DNA from 2 places in the Streptomyces sp. NPDC036813 genome. Region 1 is predicted to be linked to the other one. Evidence: riboswitches for the same ligand, from Rfam matches in the RefSeq annotation. Region 1 holds a riboswitch; the other holds the start of a gene.

What was found. A riboswitch is a leader RNA that binds a small molecule or an ion and turns the genes downstream of it on or off. The one in region 1 is predicted to bind cyclic di-AMP.
Region 2: linked by a shared signal. The riboswitch ahead of ACZ67Q_RS25890 (transglycosylase family protein) and the one ahead of ACZ67Q_RS27355 (C40 family peptidase) in region 1 are both predicted to bind cyclic di-AMP.

What each region holds. Positions count from the first base shown of each region.
Region 1 covers NZ_JBVJPV010000014.1:114,007-122,418, reverse strand. Annotated here, with positions in the region: gene ACZ67Q_RS27365 (ATP-dependent Clp protease proteolytic subunit) at 87-710, shown strand; gene ACZ67Q_RS27360 (hypothetical protein) at 719-1,024, shown strand; cyclic di-AMP (ydaO/yuaA leader) riboswitch at 1,401-1,534, shown strand; gene ACZ67Q_RS27355 (C40 family peptidase) at 1,538-2,011, shown strand; gene ACZ67Q_RS27350 (ATP-binding protein) at 2,320-2,793, opposite strand; gene ACZ67Q_RS27345 (helix-turn-helix domain-containing protein) at 3,006-3,863, shown strand; gene ACZ67Q_RS27340 (DUF397 domain-containing protein) at 3,873-4,103, shown strand; gene ACZ67Q_RS27335 (8-amino-7-oxononanoate synthase) at 4,146-5,273, opposite strand; gene bioB (biotin synthase BioB) at 5,420-6,676, shown strand; gene ACZ67Q_RS27325 (adenosylmethionine--8-amino-7-oxononanoate transaminase) at 6,669-7,949, shown strand; gene bioD (dethiobiotin synthase) at 7,951-8,412, shown strand, end outside.
Region 2 covers NZ_JBVJPV010000013.1:88,101-107,672, reverse strand. Annotated here, with positions in the region: gene mfd (transcription-repair coupling factor) at 1-1,918, shown strand, start outside; gene ACZ67Q_RS25960 (MerR family transcriptional regulator) at 1,929-2,300, opposite strand; gene ACZ67Q_RS25955 (SDR family NAD(P)-dependent oxidoreductase) at 2,324-3,094, opposite strand; gene ACZ67Q_RS25950 (antitoxin) at 3,211-3,396, opposite strand; gene ACZ67Q_RS25945 (HNH endonuclease family protein) at 3,625-4,320, shown strand; gene ACZ67Q_RS25940 (hypothetical protein) at 4,368-5,102, opposite strand; gene ACZ67Q_RS25935 (hypothetical protein) at 5,228-5,935, opposite strand; gene ACZ67Q_RS25930 (N-6 DNA methylase) at 6,234-8,270, shown strand; gene ACZ67Q_RS25925 (hypothetical protein) at 8,375-8,992, shown strand; gene ACZ67Q_RS25920 (protein kinase domain-containing protein) at 9,010-10,521, shown strand; gene ACZ67Q_RS25915 (glycoside hydrolase domain-containing protein) at 10,605-11,435, shown strand; gene ACZ67Q_RS25910 (SurA N-terminal domain-containing protein) at 11,631-12,275, shown strand; gene ACZ67Q_RS25905 (nucleoside triphosphate pyrophosphohydrolase) at 12,376-13,431, shown strand; gene ACZ67Q_RS25900 (cytochrome P450 family protein) at 13,428-14,729, shown strand; gene ACZ67Q_RS25895 (transglycosylase family protein) at 14,857-15,930, shown strand; cyclic di-AMP (ydaO/yuaA leader) riboswitch at 16,114-16,282, shown strand; gene ACZ67Q_RS25890 (transglycosylase family protein) at 16,286-16,999, shown strand; gene eno (phosphopyruvate hydratase) at 17,280-18,575, shown strand; gene ACZ67Q_RS25880 (FtsB family cell division protein) at 18,713-19,189, shown strand; gene ACZ67Q_RS25875 (DUF501 domain-containing protein) at 19,212-19,572, shown strand, end outside.

The DNA of each region.
Region 1 (8,412 bases):
AACGTCACGTACATCCTGTACATTTTTTACAGATGCGTCTTACAGACGCAGCTTGCGCGTCGCGCATCGCTTCGAGGAGGCCCGTGATGTCCCGACCGTCCGCCCGCCAGGTCCTGCCGGAGTTCACCGAGCGCACGAGTTTCGGCCACCGGACGACGGATCCGTACTCCAGGCTGCTGGAGGGGCGGATCGTGTTCCTCGGGACACCGATCGACGACGCCGCGGCGTGCGATGTCATCGCGCAGCTCATGCAGCTGGAGCACCGGGACCCGGACCGGCCCGTGCAGCTCTACATCAACTCGCCGGGCGGCTCGTTCCAGGCGATGACGGCGATCTACGACGCGATGCGGTACGTCGCGTGCGAGGTGGAGACGTACTGCATGGGCCAGGCGGGCTCGTCCGCCGCGGTGTTGCTGGCCGCGGGCGCGCCGGGGCGCCGGTTCGCGCTGCCGGGCGCCCGGATGGTGATGCGTCAGCCCGCGTTGCCGGAGCCGGTGGAGGGGCAGGCCAGTGACCTCGCCCTTCAGGCCGCGGAGTTGACGCGCATCCGGGCGACCCTGGAGGAGATGCTCGTCCGGCACACCGGGCGCAGCCGGCGGCAGGTCGGCGCGGACATCGAGCGCGACCACGTCCTCGACGCGGCCGGGGCGCTGGCGTACGGGCTGGTGGACGAGATCATCACCGTCCGCGCGCAGCCGGGCGGGAGGTGAGCCGTCCGATGCTGCCGGATCTTCCGCCGCTGCCCGCCCTCACCCGGGCGGAGGGGGAGCTGATCGACCGTTACCTGGAGGTCGTGGACCTGCTCGGCCGGATCAACCCGGCCTGTCCCGGCGACACCTACCGGGGGCTGCGGGCCGCGCAGGCGCTGGTGACCAAGGCGGTGGCGCTGCGCGACGCGCTGACGCTGATGCACCAGCGCGGCGAGAGCGAGCTGCACGCCGGCACCCTGGCACGCGCGTTGCGGGTGCTCGACGGCGAGCGCCGCACGGCGCGGGTCACCCTGCCGCCACCGGCGGGGAGTTGAGCCGAGGGCCGAGCGGGTTCAAACGGACCGAACGGCGTACCCCCCATCGGCCTATCCGAACGCCTTTTTTTCGGGGGTCCGAGTTGCGTGACCGGCGGGACGAGAGGCCGGAATGAAGTGTTCCGCCGCTGGTCCGGGGCTCGCCGGATCAGTGAACACCCCACCGAACACAGGGCTGTCCACCCGAACGGGTGAGTGGTGAGGAACCCCACAAATACCCGTTTCCGTTGGGATTTTCGGACAGTTGTGGGCCAAGATCCCTGACTGACGACAAGCCCCCGCCGCAGCGGCGGGGCGATCCGGGCGGACGCCGAGTCCTGCCGCCGTCCGGATGACCGGTCGACAGGAGTGGATCGGCAGGAGTGGAGGACCCAAGCACGACGGGTCGCCGGAACGGTCATGCCACGACCGGGCCGAGCAGCCCTTGGGGTGAAGCCGCGTCAGCGGCCGGGCTACTTCGCCAGCCCGAATCCGACAGGTCATCCTTCACAGGCGGCTGACGAAGGGTTGCGCATGACTGCGCTCAATCGTGTCCCGTCGCTCATGGCCCGGGCCGGTACGGCTTCCGCCCTGACCATCGCCGCGGTGGGCGGCTCGATCGTGGTCCCGGGCCTCGCCTCGGAGGCCGCCGCCGCGACGCCGGCGACCAAGGCGCTGCAGATCGCCGCGTCCAAGAAGGGCGCGCCGTACCAGTGGGGCGCCACCGGGCCGCGCCGGTTCGACTGCTCGGGACTCACGCTGTACTCGTTCAAGAAGGCGGGCAAGAAGCTGCCGCGCACGGCCGCCCAGCAGTACAACAAGACGCACCACATCCCGGCCCGCAGCCGTAAGGCCGGTGACCTGGTGTTCTTCCACTCGGGGTCGAACGTCTACCACGTCGGCATCTACGCCGGGAAGAACAAGATCTGGCACGCCCCGAAGACGGGCGACGTGGTGCGCCTGCAGAAGATCTGGACCAAGAGCGTCTGGTACGGCCGGGTGAGCTGACCGACGCCCCTCCTCGGCACACGGCCCTCACGCGGCCACGAGCCCGACGGCACGGCCCTCAGCGGCCGCTGTCGGGCCGAGGAGGGCCGTCAGCGGGCTCCAGCGGCGGCTGCCGGGACAAGGCCGGGGTGGCCGCGGGCCAACGGCGCCAACGGCGCCAACGGCTCGGGCATACGGGTGAGCGGGTGTCACGCCCTGGGGCCCCCGTCGCCGAGGCTCACGGCGTGCGTTCGGCGGCGGTGCCGCCGGGGGCGGTCCGGTGGGCGCGGTGTGACAAGCCCGCGGGAGTCGTCCCGGAACCGAACGGTTCAGCAGGGCTGCGGTTTTGGTTCTGTCTGTTGCGTCGAGGGGACCGGCTCGGGCGGGAGTGCCCAGGGCAGTTCGATGGCGACCGTCTTGCCGCCCTCGCGGGTGGGGCGGACGCGGAGTCTGCCGCCGCACTCGGCGGCCAGCCAGCGGATGATGACCATGCCCCGGCCGTTGTCCTGCTGGACGGCCGCGGGCAGCCGCTTGGGAAAGCGGGGGTGGCTGTCCGTGACACCGATGCGCAGCAGCTCGTCGCGGTCCAGGGTGACGTCCACCGTGAACGTCGGGGATTGCCCGAACGTGTGCTGCACGGAGTTGGTGGCCAGTTCGGAGACGATCAACCGGATGCTGTCCGCCAGCTCCGCGTCCGACGGCAGACCCCATTCCGCCAGGGTGCCGGCCACGAAGCCGCGGGCCGCGGACACCGAGGCCGGATCGCTCGGCAGAGTGACGGATGCTTCCAGGTGGTCTGCCATGGCGACGTCGTCCCTTTCCCACGGGACCGCAGTCCGGCACGGAGCCGGTGGTTCGAGTACGGTCCCGGACTGGTGCTTCGCCGCCAGACTGCCATCACCACGCCGGTCACGGAGGCGATCCACCAAGATATGCATATATCTGTCGCTCGAAGCGGTGAACTCTGCCACGGCAGACCGTATCCGGGCGGCTCGGACGGAGTAAGGAGGGGCGCATGCAGCACGGTCCCGCGGTGCGCCGCCGGAAGCTGGGCGCCGAACTGCGCGCGCTGCGCGCCCGGGCGGGACTCACCAGCGGGGAGGCCGCCCGGCTGGTGGGCTGGCACCAGTCGAAAGTCAGCCGGATCGAGACCGGCTCGAGTGGCGCGAAACCGTCCGATGTGCGGTTACTGCTGAACGCGTACGGCGTCGAGGACGACGAACTGCGGGACCTGCTGCTGGTGTTGGCCGGCTCCCAGGTCGGCGGCAGGGAGCACTGGTGGCACGCCTACCGCGGGGTGCTGCCGCCCACGTACCGCGACTTCATCAGTCTGGAGTCGCAGGCCAGCGCGATGCGCACGCTGGAGACCTCGGTCGTGCCGGGGCTGCTGCAGACGCCCGCCTACGCCCGCGCGGTGACCCGGGCGGCCGTCGGCGCGGTGGACGAGGAACGGCTGGACGCGCTGGTGGAGGTGCGTCTGGCCCGCCAGGACGTGCTGCACGCGCCGCGTCCGCTGAAGCTGAGCGCCGTGCTGGACGAGGCGGTGCTGCGCCGGGAGGTGGGCGGTCCCGAGGTGATGGCGGAGCAGCTGCGGCGGCTGCTTCAGGCCGCACGGCTGCCGCAGGTGCGGTTGCAGGTGTTGCCGTTCTCCGCGGGGGCGCATGTCGGCATCACCGGGCCTTTCGTTATTTTCTCATTTCCGAGCACTTCTGATCTGGACGTGGTTGTTCTCGACCACATGACGAGTAGCCTCTACCTCGAACGGAAAGAAGACCTCCGGGCCTACGCGGAGGCCTTCAACTCCCTTCGGATCCACGCCCTTTCCCCCGAGGACTCGTTGGATTTCATCGCCTCACTAGGTGACGGCGCGTAAGGAGGCACCATGACCGCACTGCCTCGCACCATCCCTTTCAGTACCGATCTGCACGGCGTGCGCTGGCTGCGCAGCAGCTACAGCACCGGAGCGAACAACTGCGTCGAGACGGCCCGGCCGGCCTCCGGGCACTGGGCCGGGCTGCTCGCCGTACGCGACTCCAAGGCCCCGGACGGGCCCGCGCTGCTCTTCTCCCCCGGGAGCTGGGCGGCGTTCACCGCCGCCGTGCGCCGCGACTGAGCACGGCACACCCCGGGCGAGGGCACGGCCGTGGACGCCGACTCATGGCCGCGTCTCGCCGATCACCCGTACAGCGCGTTCGATCTGATCTTCGGTCAGGTCCGCACGGGCGGTCAGCCTGAGCCGTGAGATGCCGTCGGGCACGGAAGGAGGTCGGAAACAGCCCACAGCCAGGCCGGCCGTCCGGCAGTCGGCCGCCCAGCGCACGGCCTGCTCCGGGGACGGAGCGCGCACCGAGACCACGGCGGCGTCCGGCCGTACCGCCTGATGACCCGCGGCCGTCAGCCGGGCGTGCAGCTCTGCGGCCACCGCGCGGGCCCGTGCCGCCCGCTGCGGCTCGCGGCGCAGCAGCCGCAGGGCCGCGAGGGCGGAGCCCGCCGCGGCCGGGGCGAGCCCCGTGTCGAAGATGAAGGTCCGGGCCGCGTTGACCAGGTGGTCGATCACCCGTGCGGGCCCCAGGACGGCGCCGCCCTGGCTGCCGAGCGACTTCGACAGCGTCACGGTCACGACCACGTCGTCCCCGCCGGCGAGCCCCGCCGCGTACGGCGCGCCGCGCCCGCCGTCACCCAGGACGCCCAGCCCGTGGGCGTCGTCGACCACCAGGCCGGCGCCGAATTCCCGGCAGGCGACGGCCAGTTCGGCCAGTGGGGCGGCGTCGCCGTCCACCGAGAACACGGTGTCGGAGACGGCGATCGAGGTGCCCTCATGGGTGCCGAGCGCCTTGCGCACGGCGTCCGGTTCGGCGTGCGCGACGACCTGCGTGGTGCCGCGGGCCAGCCGGCAGCCGTCGATCAGGGATGCGTGGTTGCCCGCGTCGGAGACGATCAGCGAGCCGTGCGGGGCGAGTGCGGTGACCGCGGCGAGGTTGGCGGCGTAACCGGAGGAGAAGACGAGCGCGGCCTCGAAGCCGCAGAAGTCCGCGAGCTCGCGTTCCAGCTCGGTGTGCAGCTCGGTCGTACCGGTGACCAGGCGGGAACCCGTCGCGCCGCCGCCCCATGTCCGGGCGGCCCGTGCCGCGCCCTCGGTGACCTCCGGATGGCGGGCCAGACCCAGGTAGTCGTTGCTCGCCAGGTCCAGCAGCGGCGTGTCGGCGGGGCGGGGACGCAGGGTGCGCACGAGTCCCGCACGGCGGCGCGCGTCCGCCTGCTCGTCGATCCAGCCGAACGCCATGGGTCCTCCGGGATTTTGTAGGCAGTGCACAGACACTAGCGGGACACACCGCAGCTCAGGATGTGGCAATACCCACACCTCGAACGGCCTTGTTTGTGCGAACTCTCCTTGGCCTGGCCTACCCCCGTAAGACAGGATCAGCTCCCATGGACCTGCTGAACACGCTGGTGGACAAGGGACTGCGGCGCGAGCTGCCGACCCGCGAGGAAGCCCTGGCCGTCCTCGCCACGACCGACGACGAACTGCTCGATGTGGTGGCCGCGGCCGGCAAGGTACGCCGGCACTGGTTCGGCCGACGGGTGAAACTCAACTACCTGGTCAACCTCAAGTCCGGCCTGTGCCCGGAGGACTGCTCGTACTGTTCGCAGCGCCTGGGGTCCAAGGCCGACATCCTGAAGTACACCTGGCTCAAGCCCGACGAGGCCTCCCAGGCCGCCGCCGCGGGTCTGGCCGGCGGCGCCAAGCGGGTGTGCCTGGTGGCCAGCGGGCGCGGCCCGACGGACCGGGACGTGGACCGGGTCTCCGAGACCATCAAGACGATCAAGGAGCAGAACGAGGGCGTCGAGGTGTGCGCCTGCCTCGGTCTGCTCTCCGACGGCCAGGCCGAGCGGCTGCGCGAGGCGGGCGCGGACGCCTACAACCACAACCTCAACACGTCCGAGGGCACGTACGCGGACATCACGACCACGCACACCTACGCCGACCGGGTCGACACGGTGACCAAGGCGCACGCGGCGGGCCTGTCGGCCTGCTCCGGTCTGATCGCCGGCATGGGCGAGAGCGACGAGGACCTGGTGGACGTGGTCTTCTCGCTGCGCGAGCTGGACCCGGACTCCGTTCCGGTGAACTTCCTGATCCCCTTCGAGGGCACCCCGCTGGCCAAGGAGTGGAACCTCACCCCGCAGCGCTGCCTGCGCATCCTGGCGATGGTCCGCTTCGTCTGCCCGGACGTGGAGGTCCGTATCGCGGGCGGCCGCGAGGTCCATCTGCGCACGATGCAGCCGCTGGCGCTGCACCTGGCCAACTCGATCTTCCTTGGCGACTACCTGACCAGCGAGGGCCAGGCCGGTAAGGCCGACCTGGAGATGATCGCGGACGCCGGGTTCGAGGTGGAGGGCGCCGGCGAGGTGACGCTGCCGGAGCACCGGGCGGGCGCGGCCGGCGGCTGCGGGTCGCACGAAGCGGCAGGTGGCTGCGGTTCCGACGCGGCGGCGGGCGGCTGCGGTGGCCACGAGGGCGCGGAGGGCTGTGGGTCGCACGCCTCGGCCGGCGGCTGCGGATCGCACGAAGGCGCCGGGATCTGCGGTACGGCCGCCCCCGCGCCGGCGGCGAGCGAGCCCCGTACCGACCTGGTCGCCGTGCGCCGGCGCGGCGCGGGAACGGACCTCGCGCCCAATGCCTGACCTGAGCGTGCCCGAGCTGCTGGAACTGGACCGGCGGCATGTGTGGCATCCGTACGGCCCGATGCCCGGGCAGACCGAACCGCTCGTCGTCGAGGCGGCGAGCGGGGTCCGGCTGAAGCTCGCGGACGGCTCGGGTGAACTGGTCGACGGCATGTCGTCGTGGTGGTCTGCCATCCACGGCTACAACCACCCGGTGCTCAACGAGGCCGCGACCGAACAGCTGGGCCGGATGAGCCATGTGATGTTCGGCGGGCTCACGCACGAGCCCGCCGTGCGGCTGGCGAAGCTCCTTGTCGACATGTCGCCCGACGGCCTGGAGCACGTCTTCCTCGCCGACTCCGGTTCGGTGTCCGTCGAGGTCGCGGCCAAGATGTGCCTGCAGTACTGGCGTTCGCTCGGGCGCCCCGAGAAGCAGCGGCTGATGACGTGGCGCGGCGGCTACCACGGCGACACCTGGACGCCGATGTCGGTGTGCGACCCCGAGGGCGGCATGCACGAGCTGTGGTCCGGGGTGCTCCCGCACCAGGTCTTCGCCGACGCGCCGCCCGCCGACCACGACGAGGCGTACGCCGAGCACCTGCGCGCGACGGTGGAGCGCCACGCCCATGAACTCGCCGCCGTCATCGTCGAGCCGGTGGTGCAGGGCGCGGGCGGCATGCGCTTCCACTCCCCCGCCTATCTGCGGGTGCTGCGCGAGGCGTGCGACGCGCACGACGTGCTGCTGGTGTTCGACGAGATCGCGACCGGGTTCGGCCGTACGGGCGCGCTGTTCGCCGCCGACCACGCGGCGGTGTCCCCGGACGTGATGTGCGTCGGCAAGGCGCTCACCGGCGGCTATCTGACGATGGCGGCGACGCTGTGCACCGCGCGCGTGGCGGACGGCATCTCGCGGGGCGAGGTGCCGGTGCTGGCGCACGGGCCGACCTTCATGGGCAACCCGCTCGCCGCGTCCGTCGCCTGCGCCTCGATCGAGCTGCTGCTCGGGCAGGACTGGCTCGCCGAGGTCAAGCGGATCGAGTCGGGACTGCGCGAGGGTCTCGCGCCGGCCCTGGACCTGCCCGGCGTACGGGACGTGCGGGTCCTCGGCGCGATCGGCGTCGTCCAGCTGGACCACCCGGTGGACATGGCCGCCGCGACCCGCGCCGCGGTGCGGGAGGGCGTGTGGCTGCGGCCGTTCCGCGACCTGATCTACACGATGCCGCCGTACGTCACGTCGGACGCGGACGTGGCACGGATCTGCCGTGCGGTGTACGCGGCGGCCGAGGAGGGATGACATGCCGGTACTGGTGATCTCGGGCACGAACACGGATGTCGGCAAGACGGTCGCGACCGCCGCGGTGGCGACCGCGGCCCTCGCGGCCGGCCGCTCGGTGGCCGTGCTGAAGCCCGCGCAGACCGGGGTGGGCCCCGACGAGCGCGGGGACGCCGACGAGGTGGCGCGGCTCTCGGGCGGCGTCACGGTGGCCGAACTCGCCCGCTACCCCGAGCCGCTGGCGCCGGCCACCGCCGCGCGACGGTCCGGACGGGCGCCGCTGCATCCGCAGGAGATCGCCGAGGCGGCCGCCAAGCTGGCCACCGAGCACGATCTGGTGCTGGTGGAGGGCGCGGGCGGGCTGCTGGTGCGGTTCGACGCGGCGGGTGGCACGCTCGTGGACGCGGCGGCGCTGCTGCGCGCGCCGGTGCTGCTCGTGGCCTCGCCGGCGCTCGGCACGCTGAACATCTCGGAGCTGAGCGCG
Region 2 (19,572 bases), on a different contig from region 1:
GCGGGGCCAGCCCGGCGACCGGCTGTACATCCCCACCGACCAGCTGGAGCAGATCACCAAGTACGTCGGCGGCGAGGCACCCACGCTGCACCGCCTGGGCGGCGCCGACTGGACGAAGACCAAGGCGCGCGCGAAGAAGGCCGTCAAGGAGATCGCCGCCGACCTGATCAAGCTGTACAGCGCCCGCATGGCCGCCCCCGGGCACGCCTTCGGCTCCGACACGCCCTGGCAGCGCGAGCTGGAGGACGCCTTCCCCTACGCCGAGACCCCGGACCAGCTCACCACCATCGCCGAGGTCAAGGAGGACATGGAGAAGACGGTCCCGATGGACCGCCTGATCTGCGGCGACGTCGGCTACGGCAAGACCGAGATCGCGGTGCGGGCCGCGTTCAAGGCCGTCCAGGACGGCAAGCAGGTCGCCGTCCTCGTCCCGACGACTCTGCTGGTGCAGCAGCACTTCGGGACGTTCTCCGAGCGGTACGCGCAGTTCCCGGTGAACGTGCGGGCGCTCTCCCGCTTCCAGACCGACACCGAGGCGAAGGCGACCCTGGAGGGCCTGAGGGACGGCTCGGTGGACATCGTCATCGGCACCCACCGGCTGTTCTCCTCCGAGACCAAGTTCAAGGACCTCGGCCTGGTCATCGTCGACGAGGAGCAGCGCTTCGGCGTCGAGCACAAGGAGCAGCTGAAGAAGCTGCGCGCGAACGTCGACGTGCTGACGATGTCCGCGACCCCGATCCCGCGCACCCTGGAGATGGCGGTCACCGGCATCCGCGAGATGTCGACGATCACCACCCCGCCGGAGGAGCGGCACCCGGTGCTCACCTTCGTCGGGCCGTACGAGGAGAAGCAGATCGGCGCGGCGATCCGGCGTGAACTGCTGCGCGAGGGCCAGGTCTTCTACATCCACAACCGGGTGGAGTCCATCGACCGGGCTGCGGCCCGCCTGCGTGAGATCGTGCCCGAGGCGCGGATCGCGACCGCGCACGGGCAGATGTCGGAGGCGGCGCTCGAGCAGGTCGTCGTCGACTTCTGGGAGAAGAAGTTCGACGTGCTGGTCTCCACGACGATCGTCGAGTCCGGCATCGACATCGCCAACGCCAACACGCTCATCGTGGAACGCGGCGACACCTTCGGCCTGTCGCAGCTGCACCAGCTGCGCGGCCGCGTCGGGCGTGGCCGGGAGCGCGGCTACGCGTACTTCCTGTACCCGCCGGAGAAGCCGCTGACGGAGACCGCGCACGAGCGGCTCGCCACCATCGCGCAGCACACGGAGATGGGCGCGGGCATGTACGTGGCGATGAAGGACCTGGAGATCCGCGGCGCGGGCAACCTGCTGGGCGGCGAGCAGTCCGGGCACATCGCGGGCGTCGGTTTCGACCTGTACGTGCGCATGGTCGGCGAGGCGGTCGCCGACTACCGCAGGCAGCTCGAGACGGGGGAGATCGAGGAAGAGGCGCCGCTGGAGGTCAAGATCGAGCTGCCGGTCGACGCGCACGTCCCGCACGACTACGCGCCCGGCGAGCGGCTGCGCCTCCAGGCATACCGGGCCATCGCCTCCGCCAACAGCGAGGAGGACGTCAGGCACGTCCGCGAGGAGCTCACCGACCGCTACGGCAAGCTGCCCGAGCCCGTGGAGAACCTGCTGCTGGTCGCCGGTCTGCGAATGCTCGCGCGGGCCTGCGGGGTCGGCGAGGTCGTGCTCCAGGGCGCGAACATCCGGTTCGCGCCGGTGGAGTTGCGCGAGTCGCAGGAGCTGCGTCTGAAGCGGCTCTACCCGGGCAGCGTCATCAAGCCGGCCACGCACCAGGTGCTGGTACCGCGCCCGAAGACGGCCAAGGTCGGCGGCAAGCCGCTGGTCGGACGCGAACTGCTGGCGTGGGTGGGCGAGTTCCTGACGTCGGTGCTGGACTCCTGACCGGGGCGGCTCAGGCCACCGGCCGGATGCGTCCCCCGGTGGCCCGGCGCAACGCGTCCGCGAGCCGGTCGCGCACCGCGACCTGTGCCGCGATCCGCTCGTCCATGGCGCGCAGCCGCCGGAGCGCCACCTCCAGCGTGCGTCCGGTAGGCGGGGACGCCGTCACGTCCCCGTCCAGACACGGCAGGAACACGCGTACGTCGTCCAGGGTCAGCCCCGCGTCCACCAGGTGCCGGATGTTGCGGACCCGGACGACGGCGCCCGGGCCGTACAGCCGGTAGCCGTTCGCGGCGCGCTCCGACGTGAGCAGGCCCGCCTGCTCGTAGTGGCGCAGGGCGCGCGGCGAAGCTCCGGTGGCGGCGGCGAGTTCGCCGATACGCAAGTCACGCTGCATGCGCGCCAGTCTCATGCGACGACCGCGCCGCCGTCCACCGGCAACACCACGCCCGTCACGAACGCGGCCTCGGCGGACGCCAGTTGCCGGATCGCCCAGGCGACCTCCGCGGCGCGGCCCACGCGTCCCAGCGGGGTGTGCGCCAGTTGCCAGGCGCGGATCGCGGCGCGCTGCTGCGCGGTGTAGCCGGAGTGGTCGGCGATGGGTGTGTCGATCGCGCCGGGCGCCACGGCCGCGACCCGGATGCCGAGCGGTGCCAGTTCGACGGCCCAGCCGCGGGTGAGGACCTCCAGGGCCGCCTTCCCCGCGGCGTACAGGGAGTTGCCGGGCCAGCCGCGCTGCCCGACGGACGTCGACACGTTCACGATCACGCCCCGGCTCTCCTCCAGGGCGGGCAGTGCCGCCTGGGCGAGCAGGACGGGGGCGAGCAGGTTCGTGGTCAGCTGGGCCTGCATGGCGGGACGGGTGTAGGTGCGCAGGGACGACGTGTCCACGACGGCCGCGTTGTTGACGAGGACGTCGAGGCGGCCGTAGCGCTCGAGGGCGGCGTCGACCGCGGTGCGCGGGCCGTCCTCGTCGGTGATGTCGCAGGCCAGAGGTGTGATGCGGTCCGGTGCGTGGGCGGCGGTCTCGGCGAGGGGCGCCGGGCGGCGGCCGACGGCGACGACGTGTGCGCCCTCGTCGGCGAACGCGTGCGCGGTGGCGCGTCCGATGCCGGTTCCGGCACCGGTGACGAGGACGGTGCGAGGGGTGCGGGCAGGGGTGTCGGCGTTGCTGGTCATGCCGGGATCGTCGGACCCTGACGCCGGTGTCAAGGTCAAGCGCGCCGGGCGGGAACGGGCGAAGCCGCCCGGCGAAGAGGGGTTTTCGTGGGCGGCTTCGGCCTCGGTCGGGGGGCCTACTGCTGGTCGGGGCGGTCGCGGTCCATGCCGAGGCGCTGCTCGGCCTGGCGCTGCGCGGCGTCGACCTGGTCCTCGTACTTGCCGCCAGTCTTGTCGTTGGCCATTTTTTCGCCGGCGTCGGACATCTGCCCTGCCTTGTCCTGTGCCTGCTTGTTCTGGCGGAACCTGTCCAAGAGGCCCATGCGGAAGCTCCTTCCGGTGAGAACTCCCTTCCGACGATACGCCCGAGATGCGTGGAATGCTCAAGTAAGCAGCGATATGGTCTGAACCTCTGTGCGGTTACCGTGTGTACACGGGGGCCGTGCGGGAAGACTCGCGGGTGCGGGGCGGAACCGGTCGAGCAAGGGGAGGGACGCACCGTGAGGTGTGTGAGGGGCGGGGCGGCAGTCGCCGCCGTGCTGGCGCTGGGCATCACCGGCTGCACGCAGCAGACGCCGGGATCGTCGGGACCGGAGCGGTCCGCCGGTGACGGGCACGCGGTCAGTCCGCTGGACAATCCCGACGGCACGAAACCCGGGCTGGCGCCCGTCACCGACGCGGCCGGCCGCGCCGAGGCCCGCGCTCTCATCCAGAAGGTGGCGACCAAGGGGCGCGGCCCGAAGACCGGGTACGAGCGGGACAAGTTCGGCTACGCCTGGATGGACGCGGTGCCCGGTGACGTGCCCTACGCCCACAACGGCTGCGACACCCGCAACGACCTGCTCAAGCGCGACGGTCAGGACGTCCGCTTCCGCAAGGGCTCGAACTGCGTGGTCGTCTCCATGACGCTGCACGACCCCTACACCGGCAAGACCATCGCGTGGACCAAGTCCCGTGCCACCACGGTGCAGATCGACCACGTCATGCCGCTGTCGTACGACTGGCAGATGGGCGCCTCGCGCTGGGCCAAGGACAAGCGGGAGGCCATCGCCAACGACCCGCTCAACCTCGTTCCGGTGGACGGGCCCACCAACGGCGCCAAGAGCGACTCCGGTCCGGCGACCTGGCTGCCGCCGGACAAGGGCATCCGGTGTGCCTACGTGGTGCGCTTCGCGCAGGTGTCGCTGAAGTACGCCCTGCCCGTCACCGCCGCCGACAAGCAGATGATGCTGCGTCAGTGCGGCTGAGGGGCGCAGGTGACACCTGCGCCCCTCGCCCCCCCTCGGACCGTCGGTCAGGAGGCCCCGCCGGCCTTGCGCAGCGACTCCACCAGGTGTGTCGTCAGCTTCTTGGCCGACGCCGCGCCGTTCCCGGAGCCGGCGGTGGACATGACCGTGATGACCGACCTGCCGACCCGGGCGGCGACCAGCGTGGTGCCGTTCTCCCAGGTGGGGCTGGTGAGCGTGAGCGTGTAGCCCTCGTCGCCGAGCCCGTCGGTGGACTTGGCCCCGACCCGCACCTTCACGTGCTGGGCGGTGTCGGTGAACGTGGCGCACTCGGACGCCACGCTGCGGATCCGCTCCATCACGGCCTGCGCGGTCGTGCCCTGGAAGGCGTCGATCTCCTGCGTCATCTCCTCGCTCCGGTCCTGGTTGGCGTAGTCGGACTGCGCGAACGACACGCCGCCCTTGTAGCCGGTGACGTCGAGCCAGGCGGTGGTCTCCAGCTTGGTGCAGTCCGTCTTGGCAGTGCTGCGGCTGCTCGGCGCCAGGAAGTCCTTGCCGCTGTCCGCCGCCCCGTCGGCGACCGGGGTCAGCCCGGCCGGGAAGACCGACGCCGGGGCCAAGGCCTGCTTGAGCTGGGCGCCCGTGAGCAGATGGGCGTTGGGGTCCTGGGCCTTCGCCGGTGCGCCGGAGGCGGCGGCCGGCTTGCCGTCGGCCGTGTCCTGGCCGGACTGGCAGCCGGTCAGGGCCGCGGCGGTCGCGGTGACCAGGCAGAGGGTGGTGGCGGCGAGAGCAGTGCGACGCATGGGGGTTCCTTGGTGGAGATGGTTGGAGTGCGGGTGTGGTGCCCGCCGGATGCGGGTCGGTCCGGGTGGGGCCCGCAGGTGCGGGTGGGTCCGGGTGGGGGGTCCGGGACGCCGGCCGGGGCCGATCAGCCGGACTTCTTCCAGTCCTTGCAGCCGGCGGTCTTGAAGTAGGCGTCCGAGGCGCTGATGGTCACCACGGCCGAACCGCTCACGTTGTTGTTCGCGATGATCGACTCGATGGAGTGGCCGGCGTCCTTGGTGCGCTCCCAGTAGCAGGAGTCGTCGGTGTTGCCGGTGGACCGGTAGGTGCCGGGGGCGATGTCGGTGCCGACCTTGAACATGCCGCCGTCGCCCTTCATCGCGGTGGCGGGCGTGCCCTTGGCCCCCGCGTCGACCCCCGCGTCGACGGCCTCCCAGTCGTGGCAGCCGGTGGACTTGAACAGCTTGTCGCCGGGCTTGACCGTCACGTAGCTGGTGCCGGTGACGTTGTCGTTGGCCAGGATCGCGCCGGTCTCGCCGGAGGCGTCCTTGGCCCGCTCCCAGTAGCACATGCCATCGCTGTTGCCGCTGGTGCGGTAGGTGCCGGGCTTGATGTCGGAGCCGACCTGGAACTCGCCGTCCCCGTCGAACGCGGCCTTCTTCTCCTCGGCCGCCTCGGCCCCGGGCTTCTGCGCGCCGGACCCCTTGCCCCCCGCGCTCTGCCCGGCGGAGGCCGACGACCCCTTGCCCTTGCTGCCGGAGTCGCCGCCGTCGCTGCCGGCGTTCGCCGACACGGCTCCGATGACGACGATCCCCACCACGGCGCCCAGCGCGACCTTGGCCTTCGTGCCCATGACTGTGTCCCCCCTCGGACGGTGTGACCGCCCCTCGTGGGGCGGCCGTTCGTTCGCTGGGTCAATAAGAGCATGCGCTGTGAACCGAGTCAACACGATTCACGGCGTGAGTCGTGTACACGACTGTTAAGCGTTGGATCTTGCGTTCGTCGGTATCCTCGGCGTCACAGGCGTGGCCGTACGGGGCGGTCGCGCAGCGTGGACGAGGGGAGCGCGGCCGGTGCGGGACAAGGCGGCAGACGACGAGACGAGCGGGGCCGGCGGACGCACACCAGCGCCGTCCGCAGGGGCGGCCCACATCGCCGACAGCGCCACCGAGGTGACCGCCGCCGGCATCGCGCGCCTCGCCGGCGTCGGCCGCGCCGCCGTCAGCAACTGGCGCCGCCGGCACGCCGACTTCCCCAAGCCCGTCGGCGGCACCGAGACCAGCCCGTCCTTCGCGCTGGCCGAGGTCGAGGGCTGGCTGCGCCGTCAGGGCAAGCTCGCCGAGGTCCCGCTGCGCGAACGCGTCTGGCAGCAGCTCGCCGGCCATCCCGAGGGCCCCGTCGCCGCCCTCACCCACGCCGGCTGCGCCCTGCTCCTCCTCCACGACCGCCCCACCGTCTGGCTGGACATCAGCGCCGGCTCCGACGAACGCCTGGCCGCGATGCTGCCGCCGGCCCTGGAGCAGGTCCTCACTCCGCGCTTCACCGGCCCGCAGAGCCCCGCGCCCGCGGTGCGCACCCCCACCGCCCCCCAACTGCTGCCCTCCATGCCCCTGTTGCGGGGCGCCGCGGAACTCGCCGCCGAACTCGGCGCCCGGCATACCTTCGAGTTCCTGCTCGGCCGGCACCTCGACGCCAACCCGCGCCAGTACACGCTCACCCCCGCCGAACTGGCCTCCCTCATGGCCGACCTGGCGGGCGGCGCCCGCACCGTCCTCGACCCGGCCTGCGGCACCGGCGCCCTGCTGCGCGCCGTCACGGCGCGCCCCGGGCAGGAGCTGTACGCCCAGGACAGCGCCCCCGAGCTGGCCGCGCTCACCGCGCTCCGGCTCGCCCTGCACTCCCCGGCCGCGGTGCGCGCCGCCGCCGGCGACACCCTGCGCGCCGACGCCCACCCCGCGGTGCGCGCCGACGCGGTGCTCTGCCATCCGCCGTTCAACGAACGCAACTGGGGCCACGACGAACTCGCCTACGACCCGCGCTGGGAGTACGGCTTCCCGGCCCGCGCCGAGTCCGAGCTCGCCTGGGTGCAGCACGCGCTGGCCCGGTTGCGCGACGGCGGCATCGCGGTGCTGCTGATGCCGCCCGCCGCCGCCTCCCGCCGCTCCGGGCGCCGCATCCGCGCCGACCTGCTGCGGCGCGGCGCGCTGCGGGCCGTGATCGCCCTGCCGGTGGGCGCGGCACCGCCGTACAACATCCCGCTGCACCTGTGGCTGCTGCGCCGGCCCGCCGCCGTGACCGCGCAGCCCGAGGTGCTGCTCGCCGACGCCGGGCAGTTCGCGGGGGAGGGGCGCGGCGGACCCGACTGGCAGGCCGTACGCGAGGCGGTGCTGGACGTGTGGGCCGCCTTCGACCGCGCGGGCGGCCTCGAGGAGCGGCCCGGTCTGGCCCGCTCCCTGCCCGTCATCGACCTCCTCGACGACGACGTGGACCTGGCGCCCGCCCGCCATCTGCCGCCCGCGACGCCGGCCGACGGCGCGGGGGCGCTCGCGGCGGTGGGGGAACGCCTCGGCGAGACGCTGCGCCTGGTCGGGGAGCTCACACCCGCGCCCGTCGACGCGCCCCGGCGTACGCGCTGGCCGCTCACCACCGTGGGGGAGCTCGCACGCGGCGGCGCCCTGGAGATGCGGACCGGCGGCAACGGCGGCCCCACGCGCGTGCGGGTGCTCACCGACCACGACGTGCTCGCCGGGACGGCACCCTCGGGCTCCCTGCCGGAGAGCGACGAGGAGGCGGTGCTGACGGAGCCGGGTGACGTGGTGGTGCCGGTGGTCGGCGGCGGCGCGGTGGCGCGCGTCATCGACGAGGAGACCCGGGGCGCCGCCCTCGGCCGCAACCTGGTCCTGCTGCGCCCCGACCGGCAGGCGCTCGATTCGTGGTTCCTCGCCGGGTTCCTGCGCGGCACCGCCAACAACCGCCAGGCGAGCAGCTACGCCTCCACCGCCACCCGGCTCGACGTGCGCCGCCTGCAGCTGCCCCGGCTGCCGCTGGAGGAACAGCGGCGCTACGGCGAGCGGTTCCGCGCCCTCGAGGAGTTCGAGCGGGCGCTCAGGCACGCGAGCCGGCTCGGCGAACAGCTCGTGCGCGGCATGTACGACGGGCTGACGGACGGCACGGTCGCGCCGGAGTGATCAGTGTGACAACGGTTCGGTACAACCCGTGCCGTGTTGTCCGTGTCGGCCTATACGCTCGGACCGGAACCGCGTTTGTCCCCACCAGGCCTTCAGGAGCAGCCATGCCGGGCCACGGCTATGCCCCGCCATCTTCCCGTCGACCCTCGACCGGGGTGCTGGTCCTGCTGCGCGTGCTCTTCGTGGCGGTGGCGGTCCTCAGTATCGGATTCCTCGCGTGGGTGGCGCCGTTGCGTGCGGCGATCGTGACCCGCAAGCGGGGCGACTGGTGGGTCTTCGCGGGCTCGGTGGCCGTTCTGGTCCTCTGCTTCAGCCTGTTCGCCACCGACCACACGGATGACTTCAGCACGCCCAAGGGCACCGCCGGCATGATCATCCTGCTGCTCAACATGGCGGCCTGCGCGGGCTACTACCTGTACGCCGACATACGTCACCACCGGCCCCACCCCACCGGCCATCCCGTGCCCCCGGCGCCCGCCGTGAACTACGGCTACCCGCAGCCCCCGTCGCCGTACGCGGTGACGCTCCCGCAGACGCCCGCGGCGCCCCTCGCCACCCCGACCCCGCCGCTCCCGCAGACGCCCGCGGCGCCCCTCGCCACTCCCACCCCGCCGCCCCCGCAGCGCCCCGCGCCCGCCCGGATCGACCAGGTGCGCGCCGAACTCGACGAGCTCAGCGACTACCTGCGGCGCGGTGACGGCCACGGCGAGGGCGGAAGGTGACCGTGACGACGGGGCGGATGATCGCCGGCCGTTACGAACTGGCCGCTCTCCTCGGCCAGGGCGGCATGGGCCAGGTGTGGACGGCCTACGACCGCAGGCTCGACCGGCGCGTGGCCGTGAAGCTGCTGCGCCCCGACAAGGTCGCCGGTCAGGAGGCCGACGAGCTGCGCCGCCGGTTCCTGCGCGAGTGCCGGGTGACCGCGCAGGTCGACCATCCGGGCCTGGTGACCGTGCACGACGCGGGCAGCGAGGGCGAGGAGCTGTTCCTCGTCATGCAGTACGTCGACGGCGCCGACCTCTCCGACCACCTCGCCGAGCACGACCCGTACCCGTGGCCGTGGGCCGTCGCCGTGGCCGCGCAGCTGTGCGCCGTGCTGAGCGCCGTGCACGCGGTGCCGATCGTCCACCGCGACCTCAAGCCGCGCAACGTGATGGTCAAGCAGGACGGCACGGTCACCGTGCTCGACCTGGGCGTGGCCTCCGTGATGGACAGCGACACCACGCGCCTGACCCACACCGGCTCACCCATCGGCTCGCCCGCCTACATGGCCCCCGAGCAGGCGATGGGCGGCGCGGTCGGGCCGTACACCGACCTGTACGCGCTCGGCGTGCTGCTGCACGAACTGCTCAGCGGGAACGTCCCGTTCGCCGGTTCCACCGCGCTCGGCGTGCTGCACCGGCACCTGTACGAACCGCCGGTGCCGGTGCGCCGGTTCCGCCCCGAGGTCCCCGAGGCACTGGAGACGCTGGTGCTGCGGCTGCTCGCCAAGGACCCGTTGCACCGGCCCGCGTCCGCGCAGGAGGTGTACGAGCAACTGGTGCCGCTGCTGCCCGGGCGCGGCATCCCGAGCGGGGCGCCGCTGGACCCCACGCGCCCCTTCCTGCGTCCGCACGCCCCCTGGCCGGACCGTGCCCGTACCCCCGCGCCGCGGCCGTCCCCGGCCGCCGATCCTCCCGTCGCCGGGAAGCCCGATGTGGCCGCCGCCGTCGACGAGGTCAAGCGCCTGCTCGGGCAGGGCCGCATCACGCAGGCCGTCGACATCCTCGGCGCGATCCTGCCCGTCGCGGCCGGGGAACACGGCGAGCACTCGCCGGTCGTACGGACCCTGCGCAAGCAGTACGCCGCCACGCTGATGGACGACGGCCAGTACCGGCGAGCACTGCCCGAACTGCGCCGCCTGGCCGACGAACGCGCCGCCGAGGCCGGGGCGTCCGACCCGCAGTCCCTGCGCTTCCGCTACGACGCGGCCCAGTGCCTGGAGCAGCTCGGCGAACCGGGGGCCGCCCTCGCCGAGTACCGGGCGCTGCTGCCGTACTACGAGAACCAGTACGTCTCCGGCGACCCCGCGCTCGCCCACGAGCTGCGCCGCCGCATCGGCCATCTGCTGCTCGCCCTCGGCGACCGGCCCGCCGCGCACGACACGCTGATGCGCCTGCTGCACGACGTGGAGCGGCTCCACGGCCCAGGGCATCCGCTGGCCGCGGACGTGCGCCGCACCCTGCAATGGCTGGGGCAGGTGCGGGGCTAGGCGCGGCACGGGTTACCGTACGAGCCGCTCGTGGGTGTCGGGGACACCGAGCGGTCACGTACATCGAAGGGGTGGGTTCAGCCGTGTCCAGCCATCGTCAGTCCAAGAAGCGCAGATACCTCTCGTGGGCGGTGGCGGGTGCCGCCGTCGTCGCCGGGGGCGGGATAGCCGCCCAGCAGTCCATGGCGGCCACCGCCTGGCCCGCGCAGAAGACGTACACCGGCCGGGCCTTCGACACCTGCACCGCGCCCTCGCTCAGCGCGATGAAGGCCTGGCGCGCCGACGGCTACTACGGCGGCGCCGCCGTCTACATCGGCGGCAAGAACCGCGGCTGCAGCCAGCCCAACCTCACCGCGTCCTGGGTCAAGTCGGTGAACGCCCAGGGCTGGAAGCTCATCCCCCTCTACGTCGGCGCCCAGCCGCCCTGCCAGACCAGCCGCAACCCCGAGAAGCTGACCGCCGCCACGGCCGCCTCCCTCGGCGCGAGCGACGCGGGCGACGCCGTGGCCAAGGCCGCCGCGCTCGGCATGAAGGCCGGCAGCGCGATCTACCTCGACATGGAGCCGTACGACATCACGAACAAGTCGTGCAACGACGCCGTGCTGACGTACGTGCGCGCGTTCACGAAGGGGCTGCGGGCCAAGACCTACCGGGCCGGTTTCTACGGCTTCACCAGCTCCAGCGCCAAGGCGATCGCCACGGCCGCGAACAAGACGGACCTGCCGGGCAACCTCTGGTACGCGCTGTGGGACAAGAAGGAGACCACCACCGCGGACTGGCCGTGGGGCGCGTCGCAGTTCACCGACCACAGCCGCGGCCACCAGTACCTGGTGAACAGCAAGGAGACCCGGCGCGGCTACACGATCACCGTGGACCGCGACGCGTGGGACGCGCCGGTGGCCATCGTCGGCTGACCGCCTTGGCCCGGGGAGCGCGCGGCGGTGCCTGAAGTGGCGGTGAATCGTTGGTCGAATGGGTTGGCCTCAGCAGCCCCACTGCCTACCATCGATCACCGCAAGACTTTGTGCGCCCGCCCGTCGCCCGACCACCACCCCTGGTGGAGGCGCTGCGCGCCGCACCTGTTATTGCAATCTCCTCGGGAGGTTCCCTTGCACCGCCGCCGTCGCACCGCGCTCCTGCTGTCCGCCGCGATCGCCGCGGCCCCTTTGCTCACCGCATGCGGAAGCGACTCGCATCCGGGTGCGGCGGCCGTCGTCGGTGGCCGGAAGATCACGGTCTCGCAGCTCGAGGACCGGGTGAACGAGGTCCGGGCGGCGCAGCGCGCGGCGGCGGGCGACCAGGCGAACTACGCGCGCGTGGTGTCCGGATCCGGCAACCTCACCCGGCAGACCCTGCACAGCATGGTCCTGGACCAGGTGCTGCACCGCGCCGCGCAGGACGAGGGTGTCGCCGTCACGCGACACGACGTGCAGCAGCTGCGCGCAGGCGTGGAGCAGCAGCTCGGCGGGGCCAAGGCGCTGGAGACGACCTGGCTGCGCGAGTACGGCATCCCGCCGCAGCGCGTCGACGACAACCTGCGCCTTCAGGTCGAGGCCCAGAAGCTCGCCGCGAAACTGGGCACCGACACCAACCAGCCGGCGTTCTGGAAGGCCCTGTCGACGGCGTCGCGGGAACTGGGCGTCGACCTCAACCCGCGCTACGGCACCTGGGACGCCCAGAAGGTCGGCCGCGTGGACGCGAAGACCCCGTGGGTCAAGGACGTGACGGCGGCGGCGCCCCAGCAGCCTGCGTAACGGCCCCTTCCCCGACCCTCTCCGGGCGGATCATCACACCGCGACCCCACCCTGTGGACAACCGACGGAGACATCTCCCGGCGCGCGGTACGTTCGAAGCGTGAACGCACCGCGCCCCGAAGACTCCGCCGCCCCCGGCCGTATCGTCCTGCTCACCACCAGCCACCGCGTTGCGCCGGGTCTGCTGTCCTGGCCCGCCTGGCAGGCGCTGCGGGAGGCCGACCGGGTGCTGTGCGCCGACGCCTCCCACCCCCAGCTGCCGTACCTGCGGGAGGCGGGCGTCGTCGTCGAGGAGGCCGCGCCCGGCGCCGACGAGCTGCTGGACGCCTGCGCCGGCGGTCGTACCGTCGTGGTGGTGGCCGGCGGCGAGGGCGAGCCGGCGCTGACCGACGGCCTGGCCCGGCTCGCCGGCTCCGGCCGCGTCACGATGCCGGAGCTGGAGCTGCTGCCCGCCTCCTACGACCTGCCCGGCGCCCGCCTGCTCGACCTCGTCCAGGTCATGGACCGCATCCGCGTCGCCTGCCCGTGGTCCTCCCGGCAGACCCACGAGGGCCTGGCGAAGTACGCCATGGAGGAGGCGTACGAGCTGGTCGAGGCCATCGAGGACGGCGACCGCGACGAGCTGCGCGAGGAGCTGGGCGACGTGCTGCTCCAGGTGGTCTTCCACGCCCGCATCGCCGAGGAGGACCCCGAGGCCCCCTTCTCCATCGACGACGTGGCCGGCGGCATCGTCGCCAAGCTCATCCACCGCCACCCGCACGTCTTCGGGGACGCCACCGCCACCACCCCCGAGGAGGTCAAGGCGCACTGGCTGCGCACCAAGGCGCAGGAGAAGCGGCGCGCCTCCGTCACCGAGGGCATCCCGCTGCACCAGCCCGCCCTCTCCCTGGCCGCCAAGCTCGCCGCCCGCACCCGCACGGCCGGCCTGGACGTCCGGCTGCCGCAGGGCGACGGCATCGGCTACCAGCTCCTTGCGCTCGCCGCGCGCGCCGAGACGGAGGGCGTCGACCCGGAGACGTCGCTGCGCGCGGCGGCCCGCGCCTACCGCGACGCGATCCGCGAGGCGGAGGGCGTCGCCCCCGGCGCGTCGGCCGCGGTGCCCGCCGCCCACCGCGACGCGGAGGCCCACCCGGATCCGGATACGGTCGAGGAGTGACCGAGCAGCTCCGCCCCGACGAGACCGCCCCCGAACTCTTCACCTGGGAGTTCGCCGCCGACCCCTACCCCGCGTACGCCTGGCTGCGCGAGCACGCGCCCGTGCACCGCACCCGGCTGCCCAGCGGGGTGGAGGCCTGGCTGGTCACCCGGTACGCCGACGCCCGGCAGGCCCTCGCCGACCAGCGCCTGAGCAAGAACCCGGCGCACCACGACGAGCCGGCGCACGCCAAGGGCAAGACCGGCATCCCCGGGGAGCGCAAGGCGGAGCTGATGACGCACCTGCTGAACATCGACCCGCCGGACCACACCCGGCTGCGTCGGCTGGTCAGCAAGGCGTTCACCCCTCGCCGGGTCGCCGAGTTCGCGCCGCGCGTGCAGGAGCTGACCGACCACCTCATCGACGGCTTCGCGCAGCGCGGCTCCGCCGACCTCATCCACGAGTTCGCCTTCCCGCTGCCCATCTACGCCATCTGCGACCTGCTCGGCGTGCCCCGTGAGGACCAGGACGACTTCCGGGACTGGGCCGGGATGATGATCCGGCACGGCGGAGGGCCCAGGGGCGGGGTCGCCCGGTCGGTGAAGAAGATGCGCGGTTACCTCGCCGAACTGATCCACCGCAAGCGGCAGGCCCTGCCCGCCGAACCCGCACCCGGCGAGGACCTCATCTCCGGCCTGATCCGCGCCTCCGACCACGGCGAGCACCTCACGGAGAACGAGGCGGCGGCGATGGCGTTCATCCTGCTGTTCGCCGGTTTCGAGACCACCGTCAACCTCATCGGCAACGGCACCTACGCCCTGCTGACCCACCCCGGACAGCGGCACCGGCTGCAGGACTCCCTCGCCCGGGGCGAGCGCGCGCTGCTGGAGACGGGCGTGGAGGAGCTGCTGCGCTACGACGGCCCCGTGGAGCTGGCGACCTGGCGGTTCGCCACCGAGCCGCTGACCGTCGGCGGGCAGGACATCGCCCCCGGCGATCCCGTGCTCGTCGTCCTGGCCGCCGCCGACCGCGATCCGGAGCGCTTCCCCGAGCCGGACCTGCTGGACCTCGCCCGCCGTGACAACCAGCACCTCGGCTACGGTCACGGCATCCACTACTGCCTGGGCGCCCCGCTGGCCCGCCTGGAGGGTCAGACCGCCCTCGCCACCCTGCTCACCCGGCTGCCCGACCTCCAACTGGGCGCCGAACCAGCCGACTTGCGCTGGCGCGGTGGACTCATCATGCGGGGTCTGCGGCAGTTGCCCGTGACGTTCACGCCCGCGCCCGCACAGAAAACTGACACATCTTCAACTATGTGATCTTCACGTGATCTGCGCGGCATGAACTTGTGACTGGCGATCGTCTGCCGATACGTTCACTCGTCAGCGCGACGCCGGTGCCTCAAGGCGCCGCGCCGGTCAGTGCTGTCTCGCGAAAGGTCACCGCATGCTCTCCGGGAACGGTCGACACCGTCGCCCCCGTCAGGCTCCGGCCCTCCTCGTCACGGCCGGAGTGACCGGCTCCGCCATCGCCATCCCTCTGCTCGGCGCGGCGAGCGCCCACGCGGCCGACGGCGCGACGTGGGACAAGGTGGCCGAGTGCGAGAGCGGAGGCCGCTGGAGCGACAACCCCGGGATCGGGCTCTACGGCGGCCTGCATCTGTCGCAGGAGGACTGGGAGGGGCACGGCGGCCTGGAGTACGCGGCCCGGCCCGACCTCGCGAGCCGTTCGCAGCAGATAGCCGTGGCCGAGAAGGTCCTCGCCGACCAGGGTGTCGGCCACTGGACGCTGTGCGGGCTGACCTCGGGCCTGTCCGGCGACACCTCCGCACCGGACGTCGACACGGGGGTCGCGGGCGACACGTCGGGCGGCGGCTCGGCGGCCGGCGGCTCCACCACCGGCTCGGGCTCCTCCGGTCCGACCGGGACCAGCACTCCGTCCGACTCATCCGCTTCGGCCGGTACCTCCGGATCCACCGGTACCTCCGGATCATCCGGTTCGGTGGACTCGCCCGGCTTGCCCGACTCCTCCGGTGCGCCGTCCGGGACGCCCTCCACGGGCACCCCCGCGCAGCCCTCTGACGGGTCGTCGTCCGCCACCCCGTCCACGGGGGGCGCGGCCGAGTCCGGCGCGCCCGGAACGTCCGGGCCCGGCACCTCGCAGCCGTCCGGCAGCGCGTCCGCAGGTGACGCAAACACCGACGATCCGGACAACCTGCGCCAGATCGTCGGGGATTCGGGGCTCGTCGACACCGGTGCGGTGGACGGCGGCGGCCGCCACCGCGGCGCCAGCGCCACGGAGGACGCCGCCGAAGTGAGCGCGGCGCCCGCCTCGGGCCGGCATGCCTCGCGCTACACAGTGCGCGACGGGGACAGTCTGACGTCCATCGCCGACTCCCTTGGCGTCGAGGGCGGGTGGCGCGCGCTGTACGCGGAGAACCGGGACGCGATCGGGGCCGACCCGGGCCGCATCGTCCCCGGTCAGACCCTGCTTGTCGGTGGCGAAACGGGCGAAAAGTAGCGGGAGTTGACGCCCCGTTTTGAGACTGATGTCCGCTTTGGTGAAAGTGTGGGATGAGTCTCAGAAGCCGTGATCGTCTTTGAAATTCGGCCGATCGCCTGTCTACGGTCATGACCGCTCGCCATCGCGAGCCCCGGCCGGCCGCAACGCCGAATCCTGCCAGCGGCCGCACGGGAACAGTCGTCGCTCAACGCGCCGCAGGCAGGAGCGGGGGACCCAAGGTAAGCGCCGTGCCCGGCAGTTGAGCCGGAGCGGCTAGGGGTGAAGCCACGCCTCCCAGGGGAGGGGTGGCCGGGCAACTCAACCGGCCCGAACCCGACAGCTCACCTCGCAGGCGTCGGTGAGGGGATCCACCATGCTGTTTTCCGGCAAGGGCAAGCACCGTCGTCCCTCCAAGACCACCCGTGTCATCGCGCTCGCCGGTGTCACCGGCGCGGCCGTCGCCGCCCCGCTGATGGCGGCCGGCAACGCCTCCGCCGCCACCACCTCCGAGTGGGACGCGGTCGCCCAGTGCGAGTCCGGTGGCAACTGGTCCATCAACACCGGCAACGGTTACTACGGCGGCCTGCAGTTCTCCGCCTCCACCTGGGCCGCGTACGGCGGCACCGCCTACGCCCCGCAGGCCAACCAGGCCAGCAAGTCCCAGCAGATCGCCGTCGCCGAGAAGGTCCTCGCCTCCCAGGGCAAGGGCGCCTGGCCGGTCTGCGGCACGGGCCTGTCGAACACCCCGAACAACGGTGGCGGCTCCTCCAGCTCCTCCCAGAGCGGCGGCTCGTCCTCCCAGGGCACCACCACGACGCGCTCCAGCGAGCAGCAGAGCGCCTCCCGCTCCAGCGAGCGCCCGGCGCAGACGCCGAAGAAGCAGAGCACCAAGACCGTCACCACCCCGACCGGCAAGAAGGTCAAGAAGGGCGACGGCGAGTACAAGGTCGTCACCGGTGACACCCTCAGCTCCATCGCCGAGAAGCACCACGTCGCCGGCGGCTGGAAGAAGCTGTTCGACCTGAACAAGGACATCGTCGCGGACGCCGACCTCATCTACCCGGGCCAGCAGCTGCACCTGAAGTAAGCGGCAGCGGGCCGGCCAAGGGCCGCTCCCCGTCCCCACGGGCTCCCCGTCCCGGTGCGTGTTCCCCCGTACGCACCGGGACGGGGTTTTTTCTGCCGTCCGTTCTCCGGACGTTCAGCCGGAACGCCACCCCCCTTTGTTCCGACGGTGAACAATGGGTACGGTCTGTCTGTCCACGGGCCGGGCGGTCGGCTGGCCGATGGCCCCGGGGCGGTTAGGCTCTAGTCGCAAGGCTCACCAGCCCCGCACTTTCAGCGTCACATCCACGAAGGAGATGCTCGTGCCGTCCATCGACGTCGTCGTAGCCCGGGAAATCCTGGACTCCCGAGGCAACCCCACGGTCGAGGTCGAGGTCGGCCTCGACGACGGCAGCACCGGGCGTGCCGCCGTTCCGTCCGGCGCCTCGACGGGCGCCTTCGAGGCCATCGAGCTCCGCGACGGCGACTCCAGCCGTTACCAGGGCAAGGGCGTCGAGAAGGCCGTGCTGGCCGTCATCGAGCAGATCGGCCCGGAGCTGGTCGGCTACGACGCCACCGAGCAGCGCCTGATCGACCAGGCCATGTTCGACCTGGACGCCACCGACAACAAGGGCTCCCTCGGCGCCAACGCCATCCTCGGCGTCTCGCTCGCCGTCGCCCACGCCGCCTCCGAGGCCAGCGACCTGCCGCTGTTCCGCTACCTGGGCGGTCCGAACGCGCACCTGCTGCCGGTGCCGATGATGAACATCCTGAACGGCGGCTCGCACGCCGACTCCAACGTGGACATCCAGGAGTTCATGATCGCCCCGATCGGCGCGGAGTCCTTCTCCGAGGCCCTGCGCTGGGGCGCCGAGGTCTACCACACCCTGAAGAAGGTCCTGAAGTCCAAGGGCCTGTCCACCGGCCTCGGCGACGAGGGCGGCTTCGCCCCGAACCTCGGCTCCAACCGCGAGGCCCTCGACCTCATCCTCGAGGCGATCAAGGAGGCCGGCTACACCCCCGGCGAGCAGATCGCCCTGGCCCTCGACGTGGCCGCGTCCGAGTTCTACAAGGACGGCTCCTACGTCTTCGAGGGCAAGAACCGCTCGGCCGAGGAGATGACCGAGTACTACGCCGAGCTGGTCGAGGCCTACCCGCTGGTCTCCATCGAGGACCCGCTGTTCGAGGACGACTGGGCCGGCTGGAAGACCATCACCGCCAAGCTCGGCGACAAGGTCCAGCTCGTCGGTGACGACCTGTTCGTCACCAACCCCGAGCGTCTCCAGCGCGGCATCGACGAGGGCGCCGCCAACGCGCTGCTCGTCAAGGTCAACCAGATCGGCTCGCTCACCGAGACCCTGGACGCCGTCGAGCTGGCCCAGCGCAACGGCTACAAGTGCATGATGTCCCACCGCTCCGGCGAGACCGAGGACGTCACCATCGCCGACCTCGCTGTCGCCACCAACTGCGGCCAGATCAAGACCGGCGCCCCGGCCCGCTCCGAGCGCGTCGCCAAGTACAACCAGCTGCTGCGCATCGAGGAGATCCTCGACGACGCCGCGGTGTACGCCGGCCGCAGCGCCTTCCCCCGCTTCCGCGGCACGGTCTCCAAGGGCTGAACAGACGGCTGAGCCCGAGGCCGGCCCCGAAGGCTGGGCCAACCTGGCGTAAGGCTTAGCCAGTCGTACGTACGTCCCCGTACTCGGTCCCGTACCGTGTCCGGGGACGTACGCGCGTGTGAAACGGGAGGATGGCCATGGCGGTGAAGGACCGGGACCGTTTCTCCACCGCGACCAGGATCCGGCTGCTCGGCGAGCAGACCGCGGCCCGCGTCTACCGTTCCCAGACCAAACGGCAGGCCCGCCGCTCCCGGCTCACCGGCCGCGCGGCGCTGCTCGCGCTGGTGGTGTGCACGCTGATCGTGGCGCTCGCCTACCCCATGCGCCAGTACGTCTCGCAGCGCGCCGAGATCGCCGACCTGGAGCGCCAGAAGCAGCAGGCCGCGCAGCGTGTGGAGCAGCTGCGCGACCTCAAGGCGCGCTGGCAGGACGACTCCTTCGCCGAGCAGCAGATCCGCAAGCGGCTGCACTATGTGCTGCCGGGGGAGACCGGTTACGTCGTGGTCGACCCGGACGCGGCCACGCAGGCCCACACCGACGCCGGCTCGACGGACCGCCCCTGGTACTCCAACGTCTGGGACGGGGTCGACAAGGCCGACGCCTCCGACCAGTAATTCGACAAGAGAGAACTTCGTAGTGGAAACGCCCCCGCCGTCCACCCCGCGCACCGAGCCCACCGACGCGGACGTCGAGGCCTTCAGGCAGCAGCTCGGCCGGCCGCCGCGCGGGCTGCGCGCGATCGCCCACCGGTGCCCCTGCGGGCAGCCCGATGTCGTGGAGACCGCCCCGCGCCTGCCGGACGGCACGCCCTTCCCGACGCTGTACTACCTGACCTGCCCCCGGGCCGCCTCCGCGATCGGCACCCTGGAGGCCGAGGGCGTGATGAAGGAGATGACCGAGCGGCTGCAGACCGACCCGGAGCTGGCCGCCGCCTACCGCGCCGCCCACGAGGACTACATCCGGCGCCGGGACGAGATCGAGGAGCTGACCGGCTTCC